One region of the Agrobacterium sp. NPDC058088 genome, then DNA from elsewhere that is predicted to be linked to it. Evidence: riboswitches for the same ligand, from Rfam matches in the RefSeq annotation. Region 1 holds a riboswitch; each other region holds the start of a gene.
What was found. A riboswitch is a leader RNA that binds a small molecule or an ion and turns the genes downstream of it on or off. The one in region 1 is predicted to bind thiamine pyrophosphate.

Region 2: linked by a shared signal. The riboswitch ahead of thiB (thiamine ABC transporter substrate binding subunit) and the one ahead of thiC (phosphomethylpyrimidine synthase ThiC) in region 1 are both predicted to bind thiamine pyrophosphate.
Region 3: linked by a shared signal. The riboswitch ahead of ACFVTJ_RS12545 (ABC transporter permease) and the one ahead of thiC (phosphomethylpyrimidine synthase ThiC) in region 1 are both predicted to bind thiamine pyrophosphate.

The regions. Positions count from the first base shown of each region.
Region 1 covers NZ_JBHVSU010000009.1:168,213-173,779, reverse strand. Annotated here, with positions in the region: gene thiS (sulfur carrier protein ThiS) at 1-181, opposite strand, end outside; gene thiO (glycine oxidase ThiO) at 150-1,154, opposite strand; gene thiC (phosphomethylpyrimidine synthase ThiC) at 1,156-2,979, opposite strand; TPP riboswitch at 3,075-3,186, opposite strand; gene ACFVTJ_RS20810 (acyl carrier protein) at 3,369-3,620, shown strand; gene ACFVTJ_RS20805 (acyl-CoA dehydrogenase family protein) at 3,620-4,801, shown strand; gene ACFVTJ_RS20800 (amino acid--[acyl-carrier-protein] ligase) at 4,806-5,567, shown strand, end outside.
Region 2 covers NZ_JBHVSU010000009.1:8,802-14,368, forward strand. Annotated here, with positions in the region: gene ACFVTJ_RS20090 (thiamine diphosphokinase) at 1-330, shown strand, start outside; gene ACFVTJ_RS20095 (ABC-F family ATP-binding cassette domain-containing protein) at 335-2,161, shown strand; gene ACFVTJ_RS20100 (VOC family protein) at 2,258-2,650, shown strand; TPP riboswitch at 2,696-2,806, shown strand; gene thiB (thiamine ABC transporter substrate binding subunit) at 2,844-3,857, shown strand; gene thiP (thiamine/thiamine pyrophosphate ABC transporter permease ThiP) at 3,877-5,502, shown strand; gene thiQ (thiamine ABC transporter ATP-binding protein) at 5,499-5,567, shown strand, end outside.
Region 3 covers NZ_JBHVSU010000003.1:554,074-559,640, reverse strand. Annotated here, with positions in the region: gene ACFVTJ_RS12555 (alpha-glucosidase) at 1-1,068, shown strand, start outside; gene ACFVTJ_RS12550 (pilus assembly protein) at 1,093-2,382, opposite strand; TPP riboswitch at 2,581-2,683, shown strand; gene ACFVTJ_RS12545 (ABC transporter permease) at 2,809-3,594, shown strand; gene ACFVTJ_RS12540 (ABC transporter substrate-binding protein) at 3,591-4,541, shown strand; gene ACFVTJ_RS12535 (hydroxyethylthiazole kinase) at 4,538-5,278, shown strand; gene thiE (thiamine phosphate synthase) at 5,265-5,567, shown strand, end outside.

The sequences.
Region 1 (5,567 bases):
GCGAGAGGATTTCGACACGGTCGAAAGCCTTCAGCACGTAATCGGCGCGTTCTTCCGAATGCACGAGATCGCCATTGACCGCCGTCGCCAGCCAGTCGCCCTCGTAATCGAGGCTGGCGAGCAGCCCAGCCAGCGTTTCAGTGGCGAGATCAAGCTCGTCGCCATTGACAAGAAGTTTCATGATCCTGTTCCTTTTGAGATAGATTTTGGCAAATAATCCGCACCGCCTGCCGCGCCATGGATGGCGAGAGCAAAAAGCCGTGCCGGTGCGCACCGTTGATGAAGATGGTCCGACCATCCTCCGTGACTTTTGGCAGATTGTCGGGATAGGCAGGACGTCGGCCCGTGCCGGTTTCGATGATTTCCGCTTCCGCGAAGGCAGGGTGCACGGCATAGGCGGCATTCAGGAACTCCATCATCGAGCGGGCGGAAATGGCGCTGGCATAGTCAGTCTCGATCATAGTCGCGCCCACCATGAAGCGGCCGGGCTCGCGCGGCACGATATAGAGCGGAATGCGTGGATGCAGCAGCCGGATGGGACGGGAGAGGGAAACTTCCGACGTGGCGAGGTAAAGCATCTCTCCCCGAACCCCGCGAAGGTTGGGAATTTCTCCCACTGCCGCAGGTCCGGTGCAATCGACCACCCGGTCGAACCGCTGTTCGTCCACCGAAACGCCCATATGAAACCGCACACCCATGCCGCAAAGCCGCTCATAAAGTGACTTCAGTGCAAGGCGCGGATCGAGATGTCCCTCATCCGCAAAATAGAGCCCGGAGCGGAAGCGACCGGCAAGGTCGGGCTCCAGAGCGGCGATTCCAGCCTCATCCACCCAGCGATAGCCGCTTGTCCGCGATGCGAAACGCGACAGCTCCACCTTGTCGCGGGCGGGCGCCACGACCAGCGTGCCGTTGCGAACCACAAGGCCGGGAGTTGCGTCATCCCACCAGTCAAGCGCCACCTTGCCGAGTGTCAGAACCGCCTCTTCCGCGCTTTCACGCTCGCACCAGGGCGCCAGCATGCCGCCTGCATAGAACGACGCCCCACGAGAAGGCTCAGAATTGCGCTCCGAGATCTCGACGGCAACGCCACTCCGCGCCAGTTCGAAGGCCGCCGTCAGTCCGGCGACCCCCGTTCCCTTGATCAGAACACGCATCCTATTCGGCGCTCGCGGGCGTCGGAAGCGGCATGTAAAGCTCGCCGCCTTCCTTAAAGCGCGCCGCCATGGCCTCGAGCCCCTCCTTCTGCGCCTCGGCACGGATATCGTGGGAAATCCGCATTGAGCAGAATTTCGGCCCGCACATGGAGCAGAAATGCGCGACCTTGTGCGCCTCCTTCGGCAACGTCTCGTCGTGGAAGGACCGCGCCGTGTCCGGGTCGAGCGACAGGTTGAACTGATCCTCCCAGCGGAACTCGAACCTTGCACGTGACAAGGCGTCGTCACGCACCTGTGCAGCGGGATGGCCTTTGGCAAGATCGGCGGCATGGGCGGCAATCTTGTAGGTAATAACGCCCACCTTCACGTCGTTGCGGTCAGGCAGGCCAAGATGTTCCTTGGGCGTCACGTAACAAAGCATGGCGGTGCCGAACCAGCCGATCATTGCCGCGCCAATACCCGAGGTAATGTGGTCGTAACCCGGCGCAATGTCCGTGGTCAGCGGCCCCAGCGTATAGAAAGGCGCCTCACCGCAGGTCTTCAGCTGCTTGTCCATGTTTTCCTTGATCTTATGCATCGGCACATGGCCGGGGCCTTCGATCATCACCTGGCAATCCTTTGCCCAGGCGATCTGCGTCAGTTCACCCAGCGTTTCCAGTTCCGCGAACTGCGCCGCATCATTGGCGTCGGCAATAGACCCGGGCCGCAAACCGTCACCCAAGGAGAAGGAGACATCGTAAGCGCGGCAAATGTCACAAATCTCCTCGAAATGCTCATAGAGAAAACTTTCCTTATGGTGATGCAGACACCACTTGGCCATGATGGAGCCGCCGCGCGAAACGATGCCGGTGACGCGGTTGACGGTGAGTGGGATGTAATGCAGCCTGACGCCTGCATGGATGGTGAAATAATCCACCCCCTGCTCCGCCTGTTCGATCAACGTATCACGGAACACTTCCCAATTGAGGTCTTCGGCAATGCCGTTGACCTTCTCCAGAGCCTGATAAAGCGGCACGGTACCGATCGGCACCGGCGAATTGCGGATGATCCATTCGCGGATATTGTGAATGTTGCGGCCGGTCGAAAGGTCCATGACGGTATCCGCACCCCAGCGGATCGCCCAAACCATCTTCTCAACCTCTTCCGCCATGGAGGAGGTGACGGCGGAATTGCCGATATTGGCGTTGATCTTCACCAGAAAATTACGGCCGATGATCATCGGCTCAAGTTCCGGATGGTTGATATTGGCGGGAATGATGGCGCGACCGGCCGCCACTTCCTGACGCACGAATTCCGCCGTGACATAATCAGGAATATGCGCACCAAAGCTTTCGCCGTCACGCACGAGCTTTTCTTTTGCGGCCTCGCGACCGAGATTTTCGCGGATGGCGATGAATTCCATTTCCGGCGTGATGATACCGGCGCGTGCATAGGCAAGCTGCGTCACGGCCTTGTCAGCCGTCGCTTTCAAAGGCTGATTGCGCACTCCGAATTCTGGTGTCAGGCGCTCACCCGTGGCGAAGCCATTATCTTCCGGTTTGACATGCCGTCCCTCATAGGCCTCAACATCGCCGCGCGCGACGATCCACTCGTGACGCAGACGCGGCAGACCCTTTTCGATCAGGACTGTATGAGCAGGATCGGTATAAGGGCCGGAGGAATCATAGACCGTCACCGGCGGCTCGCCCGCCGTCGGGTGCACCGCGATCTCGCGCATCGGCACGCGGATATTCGGATGCAAAATTCCGGGCTTATGGATTTTCGTGGAGGCGGCATGCGGTCCGGTGGTGACCGTAAGCGGGATAGTCTTGGCAGCGATATTCATCTTGAGGCTCCAAAGTTTGACAGTGGAGACCCAGTTCGAGCCGGAATGATGGAAAATACCCGTGCGCCGATACGAAACGCCATGCGCCCGCCCGACATCAGGTCTTTGCACCGTCCCTACGCCAGTATGAACTGGATCAGGTTCAACGGGTCACTGCGCATGAAAGCAGAATCTCAGCCCCTTGACGGGACACCCCTGGTGAATGGCCACAGGAAAAGACACCGCCCGCATTTTGTCAAGGCCGCCTATCAAAGCTTGGCAAAGGTGCGGGAATGGCGCATGCTGCCGTTAGTTGTAATTAACCTAACGGTTTAGGTGAATATTATCGTTTGCGGCATAACGATAAGCACAAACCTTCCTAATGTTGATTTCATTGGAGATACGTCGGAATGAATGCGACTATTCGTGAAATACTAGCAAAATTCGGCCAGCTTCCCACCCCCGTAGATACGATTGCAGACGAAGCCGATCTTTATGCAGCGGGCCTTTCTTCCTTCGCATCGGTGCAATTGATGCTGGGAATCGAAGAAGCTTTCGACATCGAGTTTCCAGATAACCTGCTGAACCGCAAGTCCTTCGCCAGCATCAAGGCCATCGAAGACACCGTTAAGCTCATCCTGGATGGTAAAGAGGCAGCCTGATGAACATGACCGTTGCGCCGCAGGATGAAACGCTGTCCGCGCGCGCGGGCCGTGTCGCGATCATTGCCGCCAAACATGCCGACGAGGTGGATGTCACCGGCCGCTTCCCACAGGAAGCCGTCGACGCCCTGCGGCAGGAACGCCTGCTGGGAATTCAGGTACCCGCCTCGCTCGGCGGCGAAGGCGCTTCCGTTCAGGAGATTGCCGACATTTGCGCCCGGCTCGGCCAAGCCTGTTCGGCAACGGCGATGATTTTCGCCATGCATCACATCAAGCTGTCCAGCCTGGTGGAACACGGCGTGGAAAGCGAATGGCATGCGGGCTTCATGCGCCGCGTTGCCAACGAACAGCTTCTGCTCGGCTCCGCTACCACTGAAGGCGGCATCGGCGGCAATCTGCGCAACTCCATCTGCGCGATCGAAGTCGAAGGGGAAAGCTGCCGGCTGGAAAAGGACGCCACCGTTATTTCCTATGGCAGCAATGCCGATGCGATCCTCATCACCTCGCGCGCCCACAAGGATGCCGCGCCCGCCGATCAGGTGATGACCGTATTTCTAAAAAACCAATACACGCTTGAGAAGACCCATGTCTGGGATACGCTCGGCATGCGTGGCACCTGTTCGGATGGCTTCCTGTTCCGAGGCGAAGCGCCGGCGGTGCAGATTTTCCCAAAGCCTTTCGCGGAAATCGCTGCACAATCCATGCTTGCAAGCTCGCATCTGCTGTGGAGCGCCGTCTGGTATGGCATCGCGTCGGATGCGGTGTTGCGCGCCCAGTCCTTTGTCAGAACCGCGGCCCGCAAATCGCCCGGAACGGCTCCTCCCGGCGCGATCCGCCTTGCCGAGGTTTCCACCAAGCTGCAGGTGGTGAAATCCAACATCATAGCCGGTATCAAGGCTTACGAAGAGACCAAGAGCGACGCCGAAAAACTGATGTCGATGGCGTTTGCGGTGGCCATGAACAATGTGAAGATCTGCTCTTCGGAAACCATTCTCGAGATCATCGACCACGCCATGCTGGTCTGCGGCATCATGGGCTACAAGAACGGCACGCCCTACAGCCTCGGCCGACACCTGCGCGACGCGCATTCCGCCCGCCTGATGATTTCCAACGATCGCATTCTCGGCAATTCCGCCAATCTCCTGCTGGTTCACAGGCAGGACACCAGCCTCTTGGGATAAGACCATGGACATGCAAACATCGTTCCTCGATCGACTGTTCGAAGAAGGCCTGCTGATTGAAACGGGTGTGGACGGTCTTTATGGACGCAGCGGCCAGTTCGAGGACGTGATTGCCGCATTCGAGCGACTGATCGACCGCACGGGCTGTGGCGATGGCGCCGAGGCGATCCGTTTTCCGCCCGGCATCAACCGCGCCTATTTCGAAAAGAGCGGTTACATGAAGAGCTTCCCGCAGCTTGCTGGCACGGTCCATTCCTTCTGCGGCTGCGAGCTAGACCATGTCAGCCTGCTGAAAACCATGGATGAGGGCGGCGACTGGACCAAGGACCAGAAAGCCACCGACATCGTGCTGACGCCGGCGGCCTGCTATCCGCTTTATCCGACGATCGCCAAGCGCGGCGCGCTGCCTGCCGGCGGCGGTCTCTATGACATCCAGTCCTATTGCTTCCGCCACGAACCCTCCAAGGACCCAGCACGCCAGCAGCTGTTCCGCATGCGCGAATATGTCTGCATGGGTACCGAGGCCAATGTCACCGAATTCCGCCAGACCTGGATGGATCGCGGCGTCGAGATGATGAAAGCGGTCGGACTCGATGTCACCATCGATGTCGCCAACGATCCTTTCTTCGGCCGCGCGGGCAAGATGCTCGCCAACAACCAGCGCGATCAGAACCTGAAGTTCGAACTGTTGATCCCGGTAACGTCAACAACAAACCCGACAGCCTGCATGAGCTTTAACTACCATCAGGATGCCTTCGGCCAGAAA
Region 2 (5,567 bases), 160 kb from region 1:
CATGCGCTTCAGCACCTTCTTTATGCCGTAGCGCTTGCGGAGCGCGGTTTCCGGGTGACGCTGACCTCCGGTGAAGAAGAGGCGAGGCCGCTGCTTGCCGGTTCGCTCACCATTGATCTGCCAGCCGGATCGCTGTTTTCGGTCGCCGGGTTCACCACCCTTGAGGGGCTCAATATCGGCAATGTGCGTTATCCGCTTAATGATTTCGTGCTTGCTTTCGGCTCCTCCCGCACTATTTCCAATGTCGCGAATGGCGGCCCTGTGCATTTCTCGCTGAAAAGCGGCAAAGCCATCGTGCTTGCCCGACCCTATGACCTGACCGGAGCCTGACGCCTTGGCACCCCCAATTCTGAAACTCGACGATATAAAGCTGACCTTCGGCGTGACCCCACTGCTCGACGGCGCCAATCTCCAGGTAGAGCCCGGTGACCGTATCTGCCTTGTCGGACGCAATGGCTCGGGTAAATCCACGCTGATGAAGATTGCTGCCGGTCTGGTCGAGGCGCAGTCGGGCGAGGTTTTCCGGCATCCCGCCGCTACCATTCGTTATCTTGAACAGGCACCGGATTTTGCGGGTTATGACACCGTGCAAGCCTATGCGGAATCGGGGCTTGGGCCGGGTGACGATCCCTATCGGGTGACCTATCTTCTCGAACATCTGGGTCTTACCGGACAGGAAAATCCGGAGAGCCTCTCAGGCGGCGAAGCGCGCCGTGCGGCGCTTGCCCGCGTCATGGCGCCTGAGCCTGATATTCTGATGCTGGACGAGCCGACCAACCATCTGGACCTGCCTACTATCGAATGGCTGGAAGGCGAGTTACAGCAGACGCGCAGTGCTCTGGTGCTGATCTCGCACGACCGGCGCTTTCTGGAGAAGGTCTCGACCTCCACAGTGTGGCTCGATCGCGGTCAGTCGCGCCGTCTCAATCGTGGCTTTGCCCATTTCGAGGAATGGCGCGACAAGGTGCTGGAAGAGGAAGAGCTGGAACAGCACAAGCTCGGCAAGGCCATCGAGCGCGAAGAACACTGGATGCGTTACGGCGTGACCGCAAGGCGCAAGCGCAACATGCGCCGCGTCGGCGAGCTTCAGGCCATGCGCGCGGAATATCGCGGCCACAAGGGTCCGCAGGGTTCCGTACAGGCAACCGTCACCGAAGGGCGGGAATCCGGAAAGCTGGTCATCGAGGCCGACGCCATCACCAAGGCTTATGGCGAGCGCGTGATCGTGGCGCCATTCTCGCTCAGGGTTCATCGGGGGGATTGCATCGGTCTCGTCGGTCCGAACGGTGCGGGCAAAACCACGCTCCTGAAGATGCTGACGGGCCAGCTTGAACCCGACAGCGGCACGGTGAAGCTCGGCACCAATCTGGAGATCGCCACGCTTGACCAGAAACGTGAGGATCTCAACCCTAACGAAACGCTCGCCCATTATCTGACCGACGGGCGTGGTGACAATCTTCTCGTCAATGGCGAAGTGAAGCATGTTACGGGTTACATGAAGGACTTCCTGTTCCAGCCGGAACAGGCGCGCACACCCATCCGCAATCTTTCCGGTGGGGAGCGCGCCCGTCTTATCCTGGCGCGCATTCTGGCCCGGCCGACCAATCTTCTCATTCTCGACGAACCGACCAACGATCTCGACATCGAAACGCTCGATCTGTTGCAGGAGATCGTGGCCGGTTTTTCCGGTACGGTCATTCTCGTCAGCCACGACCGTGATTTTCTGGATCGTACCGTCACCTCCACCATCGCGCCGGCCAATCCCGATCAGCCGGATGGGCGCTGGATCGAATATGCGGGCGGCTATTCGGACATGATGGCGCAGCGCAAGGGTGCGGCGGAAGAAAAACGCAAGGCCGAAAGGCAGGAAAAGGCAAGAGCCGTATCTTCAGCTTCGCCATCGCAGGAGCCCGTCAAGGCCAAGGGCAAACTTTCCTTCAAGCAAAAATTCGCTCTCGAAAATCTTCCGAAGGAAATGGAAAAGGCCCAGGAAGAGATCGCAAAACGCGAACAGCGCATGGCTGACCCGCAACTCTTCGCCAAGGATCAGGCGACCTTCAACAAGCTGGCGCAGGAAATGGAAAAGCTGCGCGAAAAGCTGGAGACCATGGAAGAGGAATGGCTGGAGCTGGAGATGCTGCGCGAAGAACTGGAGAGCTGAAACCAGGCGCTCTCCATTCAAGCAGCCCTTCTTCGGCCTTTGACAGGCAAGCGGAATTGCCGTTCTATGCTCGCGTTCGTTTGGAGGACGTCTGAAATGCGCATGATTTTCGTCAATCTGCCGGTCAAGAACATCGAGGGATCGAGAAGCTTTTTCACGGCCCTCGGTTTCAGTTTCAATCCGGAGTATTCCGACGACCGCACGCTGTGCATGATCGTGGAGGAGAACATCTTCGTGATGCTTCTTCAGGAGGAACGTTTTCGCGATTTCATCAATGGTGATATCGCCGATGCCAAGCGCAGCACCGAGGTTCTGACCTGCCTTTCCGCCGGGAGCCGCGAGGAGATCGACGGGATGATCGCGACCGCGCTTGCCTCCGGTGGCAGCAGCTGGAAACCGGTTCAGGACCATGGCTTCATGTATGCGGGCAGCTTTCAAGATCCCGACGGTCACGTCTGGGAACTGGTGCATATGACGGGGCAGGGCTGATCTCGGCCGTCTTGCCAATCACAGACGACGGGACTAAACCATCATCTTGATCTAACGGGGTGTCTTCTGTGCTCATGTGCAGAAGGCTGAGAGGCTTGCCAACCCGAAGAACCTGATCCGGTTCATACCGGCGGAGGGATTAGACGGCTTAAAGACAAGCGGCTACTCCTTCTCGTTTTTTGAGGAGATACCCGTGCGCCGTCGTCTTTTTCTGAATTCCGTCATTGCCGCCTCGCTGTTTCTGCCCGGTCTCGCCGCGGCTCAGGATAAGCCGGAACTGACCGTCTATACCTATGAAAGCTTCGTTTCCGAATGGGGTCCCGGCCCTAAGGTGAAGGAAGCTTTCGAGAAGGTGTGCGGCTGCAAGGTCAATTTTGTGGGTGTCGCGGATGGTGTGGCACTGCTCAATCGTCTGAAGCTTGAAGGCGCAGGATCCAAGGCGGATGTGGTCGTTGGTCTCGACACCAATCTTGTCGCAGAGGCGAAACAGACCGGTCTTTTTGACGTGAGCGGCATCGATGCGTCGGCGGCCAAAGTGCCGGGCGGTTACAAGGATGATGTTTTCGTACCCTATGACTATGGGCATTTTGCCGTCATCTATGACACGCAGACGGTGAAGAACCCGCCGACGAGCCTGAAGGAGCTGGTGGAAGGCGATCCCGCGCAGAAGATCGCCATTCAGGATCCGCGCACTTCCACGCCGGGGCTCGGCCTGCTTTTGTGGGTGAAATCGGTTTATGGCGACAAGGCGCCGGAGGCCTGGGCAAAGCTCAGGAAGCGCATTCTCACCGTCACGCCGGGCTGGTCGGAATCCTATGGCCTCTTCACCAAGGGGGAAGTGCCGATGGTGCTCTCCTACACCACCTCGCCCGCCTATCACATGGTCGCGGAAAAATCGGAGCGTTATCAGGCTGCGGCCTTTTCCGAAGGGCATTACATCCAGATCGAAGTCTCTGGTCTCCTCAAAAACGCACCGCACAAGGATCTGGCAAAGCAGTTTCTCGCTTTCACACTGACATCAGGTTTTCAGGACGCCATTCCTGAAAACAACTGGATGATGCCGGTCGCGGCCACGTCGGCACCCTTGCCCGAGGCATTTTCCAAACTCGTCGTGCCGCAAAAGACCTTCCTGATGGATCCCGAAGAGGTGGCGAAGAACCGCAAGGCCTGGATCGACGAATGGCTTTCGGCCATGAGCATGAACTGAGGAAGAGGCACGCTCGCACATGATGTTGCGTCGCGATTATCGGCGGTCAGTCATTTTCGGGACGGCGGCCTTTGCCGCCGTTTTCTTGTTCATGGCGCTCGCGGTTTTTGCGCTGCTGTCATTTGATGCCGGCCCATCCGCCGCCGGAATCATGGATGCCTATACGTTGCGCATCCTGCGCTTCACGCTTTACCAGGCGATGCTATCTACCCTTTTATCTATCGTTCTCGGTCTGCCCGTCGCTCTGGCACTCGCCCGGCGCAGAGAGTTTCCGGGAAGGATCTGGATCATCCGGCTGATGGCGGTGCCAATGGGTTTGCCGGTGATCGTCGGTGCCTTCGGCATCATCACTATCTGGGGCAGGCAGGGCGTGCTGAACAGTGCCCTTGTTTTTGCCGGTGCGGATGAGCCTTTCAGCATATACGGCCTTTCCGGCATTCTCATTGCTCACGTCTTCTTCAATCTGCCGCTTTCCGTGCGGCTGATGCTGGCCGGGCTGGAGCGCATTCCGGGAGAATATTGGCGCATGGCGGCAAGTCTCGGCATGGGGTCGGTTTCAGTTTTCCGTTTCATCGAATGGCCGGCGGTCTCGCGGCTCATTCCTGGCATCGCCGGGCTGGTTTTCATGCTGTGCGCCACCAGCTTCACGCTTGTGCTTCTTCTGGGCGGCGGGCCGGCAGCAACGACGCTGGAAGTGGCGATCTATCAGGCGCTGCGGTTCGATTTCGATCCGCAGCGGGCAATCGCGCTTTCGGTTCTGCAGATTGTGCTCACCGCAATCCTGCTTGCGCTCCTCGCCTTTTTGCCGTCACCGGAAGCGGAAATCTCCTCGCTTGGTCGCAGCATCCAGCGTTTCGACGGCAAAAGCACCGCAGCGCGCCTGTGGGACGGCGCGGCAATCGCTTTTGCTGTTTTTCTGGTCGGGTTGCCGCTTATCGCCATCGCTGTTTCGGGGTTGCAGGCCGATCTGCCGCGCCTGCTCACCGCGCCGATCTTCCTGCGTGCTGCGGCGACCAGTCTCGCCATCGCCATGCTGTCGGCAATTCTCGTCGTTTTCTGCTGCATGGCGATTATCGGCGCGCGCCAGGCCATCGGCTCCAGACGCAAGGTGGCGTGGCCTCTCCGCTTGCTTTCCGCACTGCTTGGGGCGGGCTCCTCGCTGGTGCTGCTTGTTCCGCCCGTCGTGCTTGGAAGCGGTTGGTTCCTGCTGCTTCGGATCTTCGGTGATGTCAGCTTCTATGCGCCCGTTCTCGTGGCGCTCATCAATATGCTGATGGCCCTGCCGCTGGCCATGCGGGTGATGGAGCCGGCCTTCACCAGTCATTTCCTGCGCACCGGCCGGCTTTCCGCCAGCCTCGGACTTCAGGGCTTTTCGCGGTTGCGGTTTGCCGATCTGCCGGTTCTTCGGCGGCCCATGCTGATGGCACTTTCTTTTGCCATGGCGTTGTCGCTCGGCGATCTCGGGGCGGTTGCGCTGTTCGGATCGGAAAACTTCATAACCTTGCCCTGGCTGGTTTACAGCAATATGGGGAGCTATCGCACCAATGACGCCGCCGGATATGCCTTCCTCCTCGGCATCGTTTGCCTGCTGCTTGCCGCAGGCGGTGTTTCCAGACCATCCCAATCAGCAGGGGCTCGTATATGACAGGCGACGATTTTGCCGTGGAGCTGGATAATGTCAGGCTACGGCTCGGGACGCAGGATTTCGAA
Region 3 (5,567 bases), on a different contig from region 1:
ATCCGTTTTCTGGGTTACGTGAACCCCTATCTCTGCGTCGACGGCCCGCTCTTCCCGGTTGCTGAAGCGGCTGGTTATTTCGCCACGGACGCCGAGGGCAAAACGGCGCTGGTGGATTTCGGCGAGTTCGATTGCGGCGTGGTCGATTTCACCAATCAGGCCGCTGCCGACTGGTTTGCCGAAGAGATCATCGGCAAAAACATGCTCGATTTCGGCCTGTCCGGCTGGATGGCGGATTTCGGCGAATATCTGCCGATCAACATCCAGCTTTCGAACGGCGTCGACGCCAAGCTGATGCACAATGCCTGGCCCAAGCTCTGGGCCGAGGTTAACGCGGAGGGCGTCAAAAGTCGTGGCAAGACTGGCGAAGCGCTGTTCTTCATGCGGGCTGGTTTCACCGGCGTGCAGGCCCATTGCCCGCTGATCTGGGGCGGCGACCAGTCCGTCGACTTCTCCCGTCATGATGGACTTGTCACCGTCATTTGCGGCGCACTCTCCTCCGGGCTCATGGGCAATGCCTATCATCATTCCGACATCGGCGGTTACACCAGCCTGTTCGGCAATGTCCGCACCGCGGAGCTCATCATGCGCTGGACGGAAATGGCCGCCTTCACGCCGGTCATGCGCACCCATGAGGGCAACCGCCCGCGCGACAATCTGCAGATCGATCAGGACGAAAAGGTTCTCGCCCATTTCGCCCGCATGACGACAGTCTATGTCGCGCTCGCTCCCTATCTGAAATCGCTTTCCGCCGAGGCGGCAAAGACGGGCCTGCCGGTGCAGCGGCCGCTTTTCCTGCATTACGAGAATGAGCCGCAAACCTATGCCATTCAGGACTGCTATCTCTATGGCGCGGATATGCTGGTCGCACCGGTCTGGAAGGCGAGCGAAACGCAACGCTCGCTCTATTTGCCGGGCAATGGCGAATGGGTGCACCTGTGGAGTGGCACGCAGTACCGCGGCGGGCAAGAGGTCACCGTTGCAGCGCCGCTCGGCGAGCCTGCGGTTTTTTATCGTGCCGATAGCGGCCATCGTCAGCTGTTTGAACAGGTTCGCAACATCCGCTGAACGATAGCCAAGTTCGTCTTTCCATCACCCCGTCAAGCGCGGTGATGTGATGGCCTTCTTGAAAAGCGCGGTCATCGCGTCGCTGATACCCTGCGACGGGCTGACCTCGAAGAACAGGCCCGGAGAAGCGCATTGCTGCATGCGTGTGCCGATTTCCGACTGGAAGGGTGCGATCCAGGTGTTGTACCAACCGTTTGTCGGTAGCGGCAGATAGGTTGTGTAGAGCACTGCAATCCGAAAACCCTTTTCCTTCAGCTTCGTGCAATATTTCACGTCGATTGGCTCCTGGCAGCGGCCACTCGTCGTTTTTTTAGTGCAGCTAGACGGCTTGTAGCTATCGCCGACGCCATCAGTGACGAAGAAGACGATCTTCTCGGGGCTCGCCGAACTTGCGCCCGTTCCAGAATTGCCAATTTTGTCGCCAATCTGGGTCAGGGCCCGGTCAAAATCGGTCTGCTGGTCGTTGTTGAACCCCTGTTTGGGGATCGACATCAGGTCGACTTCAGCGGCTTTTTTCTTGGCTGTCGCCAGATCCGACGTCAACGGCACGACTTCAAGCAGCTTCGTGTCTTCGGCTTTCTCTCCGAAGGAATAGACTGCCATACGATATTGATTGCTGCTTTTGCGCATGGACTTCGCCGTGTCCATGAGGCTTGCCGTCGCCTTTGCGACCACGTTGATGCGCGTTGTCACCCCGAGGCTTTTAGCCTTGTAATAATAACTGTTCGTGTCAACCACACCGTCTTTCACGATGTGACAGGCGAACGCGCATTTGTCGCTGGTATTCGCAACCATCGTTGCGACATCGGCCGGTGTGGCGCCCACGCCCATCGACGGGGTGTTATCCAGAAGGACATAGAAGTCGCTGAATGTTTCCGTCTCATATTTGGCGGTCGCCCTGCCCGCAACGGTGACGAGATCCTCTCCAAGTATCCGTGAAAGCGTCGTGCCGACGGACGCCTTGAAGTTGACCTCCGATTCGATCGCATTGCCGTGCTTGACAACCGATACGTCGAGGGACAGCAGCTTGTAGTCGGGATTGGCTCTCTCATTGCCTTCAAAAAATGCGGAGGCCTCATCGCCACCAAGCGTGATGACCCCATCACCAGACATTTCCTTTGCCTTGTGAACGCTCGCCGAGGTGTCGGACACCACCGCGAGGGCCGCGGCATCGGCGGCCATCTGCAGGTCCGATTTCACGGTCATGCCGTGCGCCACATCAAGAGCCACGCCCGCGACACCAATAAGAGGCACCATCAACAGGGCGCTGAGAATGCCGAAATTTCCCGATTTATCCTGCCAGAAGGTTTTCAACGTCGTCCCCGTAATTTTTCCCCGGGGGTCAAAATAGTCGTCCAATATTGAAAGGCAGTTTCGAGAGATAACTAATTTTCGATAAATCTAATTTCCTTAATAACTAATAGGCCGATGAAAGACGGCTGAACGCGATCACGTCTGACAAAGCATCCTCGGCGGGGACGTTGACATTTTTAAAACTTGACCTACAAAACAAGCTCTTCCGAGGGGAGTACCGCACGGTGCTGAGATGGCGTTGAGCCGGACCCTTGAACCTGATCCGGGTCATGCCGGCGTAGGAACGGAACTGTCGCGCCCTGGAGGCGCTGCCCTTTCTCTTCTCCGCTCTGCCTGATCTCCGTGATTGCCACAGCTGGAGACGACCGATGATGCTGAAACCTTCCGTCCTTCGCACATGGTGCGTTTGCGTCTGAGGCCCGGCTCATGCGTGCCACCCATGCGCTGAACGGTGTCGGTCTTCTGCTGCTTCTGTGGCAGACGGGGACATGGCTGTTTGCGCCGCCCCGTTACATCCTGCCGTCGCCCGCTGATGTTGCGTCCGCCTTCCTGCGACAGCCGGGCTTCCTGTTCGGTCAAGCCACGGTGACGCTTGGCGAAATGGCGCTCGGGCTAGCGGCAGGCGTTAGCGCCGGTGTCCTCGTCGCCTTCACGATTGCCGCCACCCCGCGCTTCGGCCGCCTCGTCTGGCCCATGGTCCTGGTGTTGCAGGCCTTTCCGGTCTTCGTACTCGCCCCCATCCTCGTCCTCTGGTTTGGCTTCGGCATGGCTTCGAAAGTGGTGATGACGGCGATCATCATCTTCTTTCCCATCGCGTCGGCTTTCACCGATGGCCTGAACCGCACGGACCGCGCCATTCTCGACGCCGCCTCGCTGACACAAGCGAGCCATTGGCAGATCCTCACCCGGCTGCGCGTGCCGCTGGCGCTTCCCTCGCTGATTTCGGGCTTGAGGGTGGCGGCGCCGCTCGCCCCCCTCGGCGCCGTCATCGGCGAATGGGTGGGCTCATCGGCCGGGCTTGGTTTCGTGATGATCCAGTCCAATGCCCGTATGCAGACCGATACCATGTTCGCCGCCATGGCCATTCTGGCCGTCATGGCCGTGGTGCTCAGGCTGATCGTGGACCGGGCGACAGCCAATCTCGCCCCCTGGGCCAAAGAAACAGAACACAACATTCCTTTCAGATATTTACGGAGACTTTCGGCACCATGAAACGAACTCTTCTTTCCCTCGCCATCGCAGCGGCAAGCGTGCTTGCGCCCATGCAATCTGAGGCCGCCGACAAGCTGACCGTGTTGCTTGAGTGGTTCGTGAACCCTGATCATGCACCGATGGTGATAGCCAAGGAACGCGGCCTGTTCACCGAGGCTGGGCTGGAAGTGGAACTGGTGCCGCCTGCCGATCCCTCCGCCGTGCCGCGCCTCGTCTCGGCAAAGCAGGCCGATATCGGTGTGCATTACCAGCCGAACCTCTATCTCGACCATGAAGCCGGTCTGCCGCTCGTCCGTTTCGGAACGCTGGTTGAAACCCCGCTCAACACCGTCACGGTTCTCGCCGATGGGCCGATCAAGAGCCTGAAGGACCTGAAGGGCAAAAAGGTCGGTTTTTCCGTTTCCGGCTTCGAGGATGCGATGCTGAAGCGCATGCTGGAAAAGGACGGCCTGACGAAGGATGATGTCGAACTCGTCAACGTCAATTTCTCGCTTTCGCCGTCACTGATCGCTGGCAAGGTGGATGCCACTCTGGGTGGTTTCCGCAATTTCGAGCTGACGCAGATGAAACTCGAAGGCCACGAGGGCCGTTCCTTTTTCCCCGAGGAACATGGCGTGCCGGCCTATGACGAGCTGATCTTCGTCACCCCCACCGATCTTGTAAAGGACAGCCGCCTGCCGCGTTTCCTCTCCGCCGTGGAGCAGGCCGCGATCTTTATTACCAACCATCCGCAGGACGCCTGGCAGCTTTTCATCAAGGCCTATCCGAACCTTGACGATGCCCTGAACAAACAGGCCTTCTTCGACACCTTGCCACGTTTCGCCAAGCGCCCTGCAGCACTCGACCGCGCCCGTTACGCCCGTTTCGGCGCCTTCATGCAGGAGATGCAGTTGATCAAGCAGGCCCCCGCAGCGGACGATATCGCCGTGGAGTTGCAACAGCCATGAGCGGCGATTTTCCGACAGCGGCAAAGGCCGCCGAGATTCTCGAGCGTGTGCGCCAGACCCGTCCGCGCGTGCATTGCCTGATGAACACCGTGGTGCAGAAATTCACCGCCGACGGCATCACCGTCATCGGCGGCATTCCCTCGATGACGACCTCGATGGAAGAAATCGAGAGCTTCGTTACCAAGGCGGATGCACTTACCGTCAATCTCGGCACGCTGGATGCCGAACGGCGCAAGGTCATCCGACTGGCCATCGAGATCGCCAACCAAGCTGGAAAGCCGTGGATCGTTGATCCCGTCCATTGCGATTACTCGCCGTCCCGGCTGGGATTTGCACGCGAACTCATCACCCTTTCCCCGACGATCGTCCGTGGCAACCGCGCAGAAATGAGCCTGATCGGCGACGTGCCGAATACGGTGAGGATCGAGACCGGGCCGGTGGATCATCTTCGCGACACAACCCGCAACGTCGGCATCGTCAACGGGCATCCCTGGATGGCGAAGGTAACGGGCACGGGCTGCCTTTCGGGCGGTGTCATCGCCGCCTTTATGGCAGTGGAAAAAGACCCGCTGGCAGCAGCGGCTTCCGCCCTCGCAGTGACGGGCGTTTCTGCCGAACTCGCCGCGAAGCAGGCCAAAGGCCCTGGCACATTCGAACCGGCATTTCTGGATGCGCTTTCCGAGATTTCCAGTGAAGATATCATGAAGCATGCGAGGATTGAGCATGAACAAGGTTGATTATCGCCTCAACGCGCTGGTCGATGCCAGTCTTTCCGACGTCGCAGCGTTGCCGGAACTTGCTCTGGCGGCTGCACTCAACGGGGCAACCATCCTGCAATATCGCGACAAACACGGCTCGACGCGAGAGATGATCGAAAACGCCCGCGCCATTCGCGTGGCGATCGGCGGCACCGGCGTGCCGCTTGTTATCAATGACCGGGTGGACGTGGCGCTCGCCTCCGGGGCCGATGGGGTGCATCTGGGTGCCGACGACATGGACGCGGAGACCGCAAGGCGCATTCTCGGC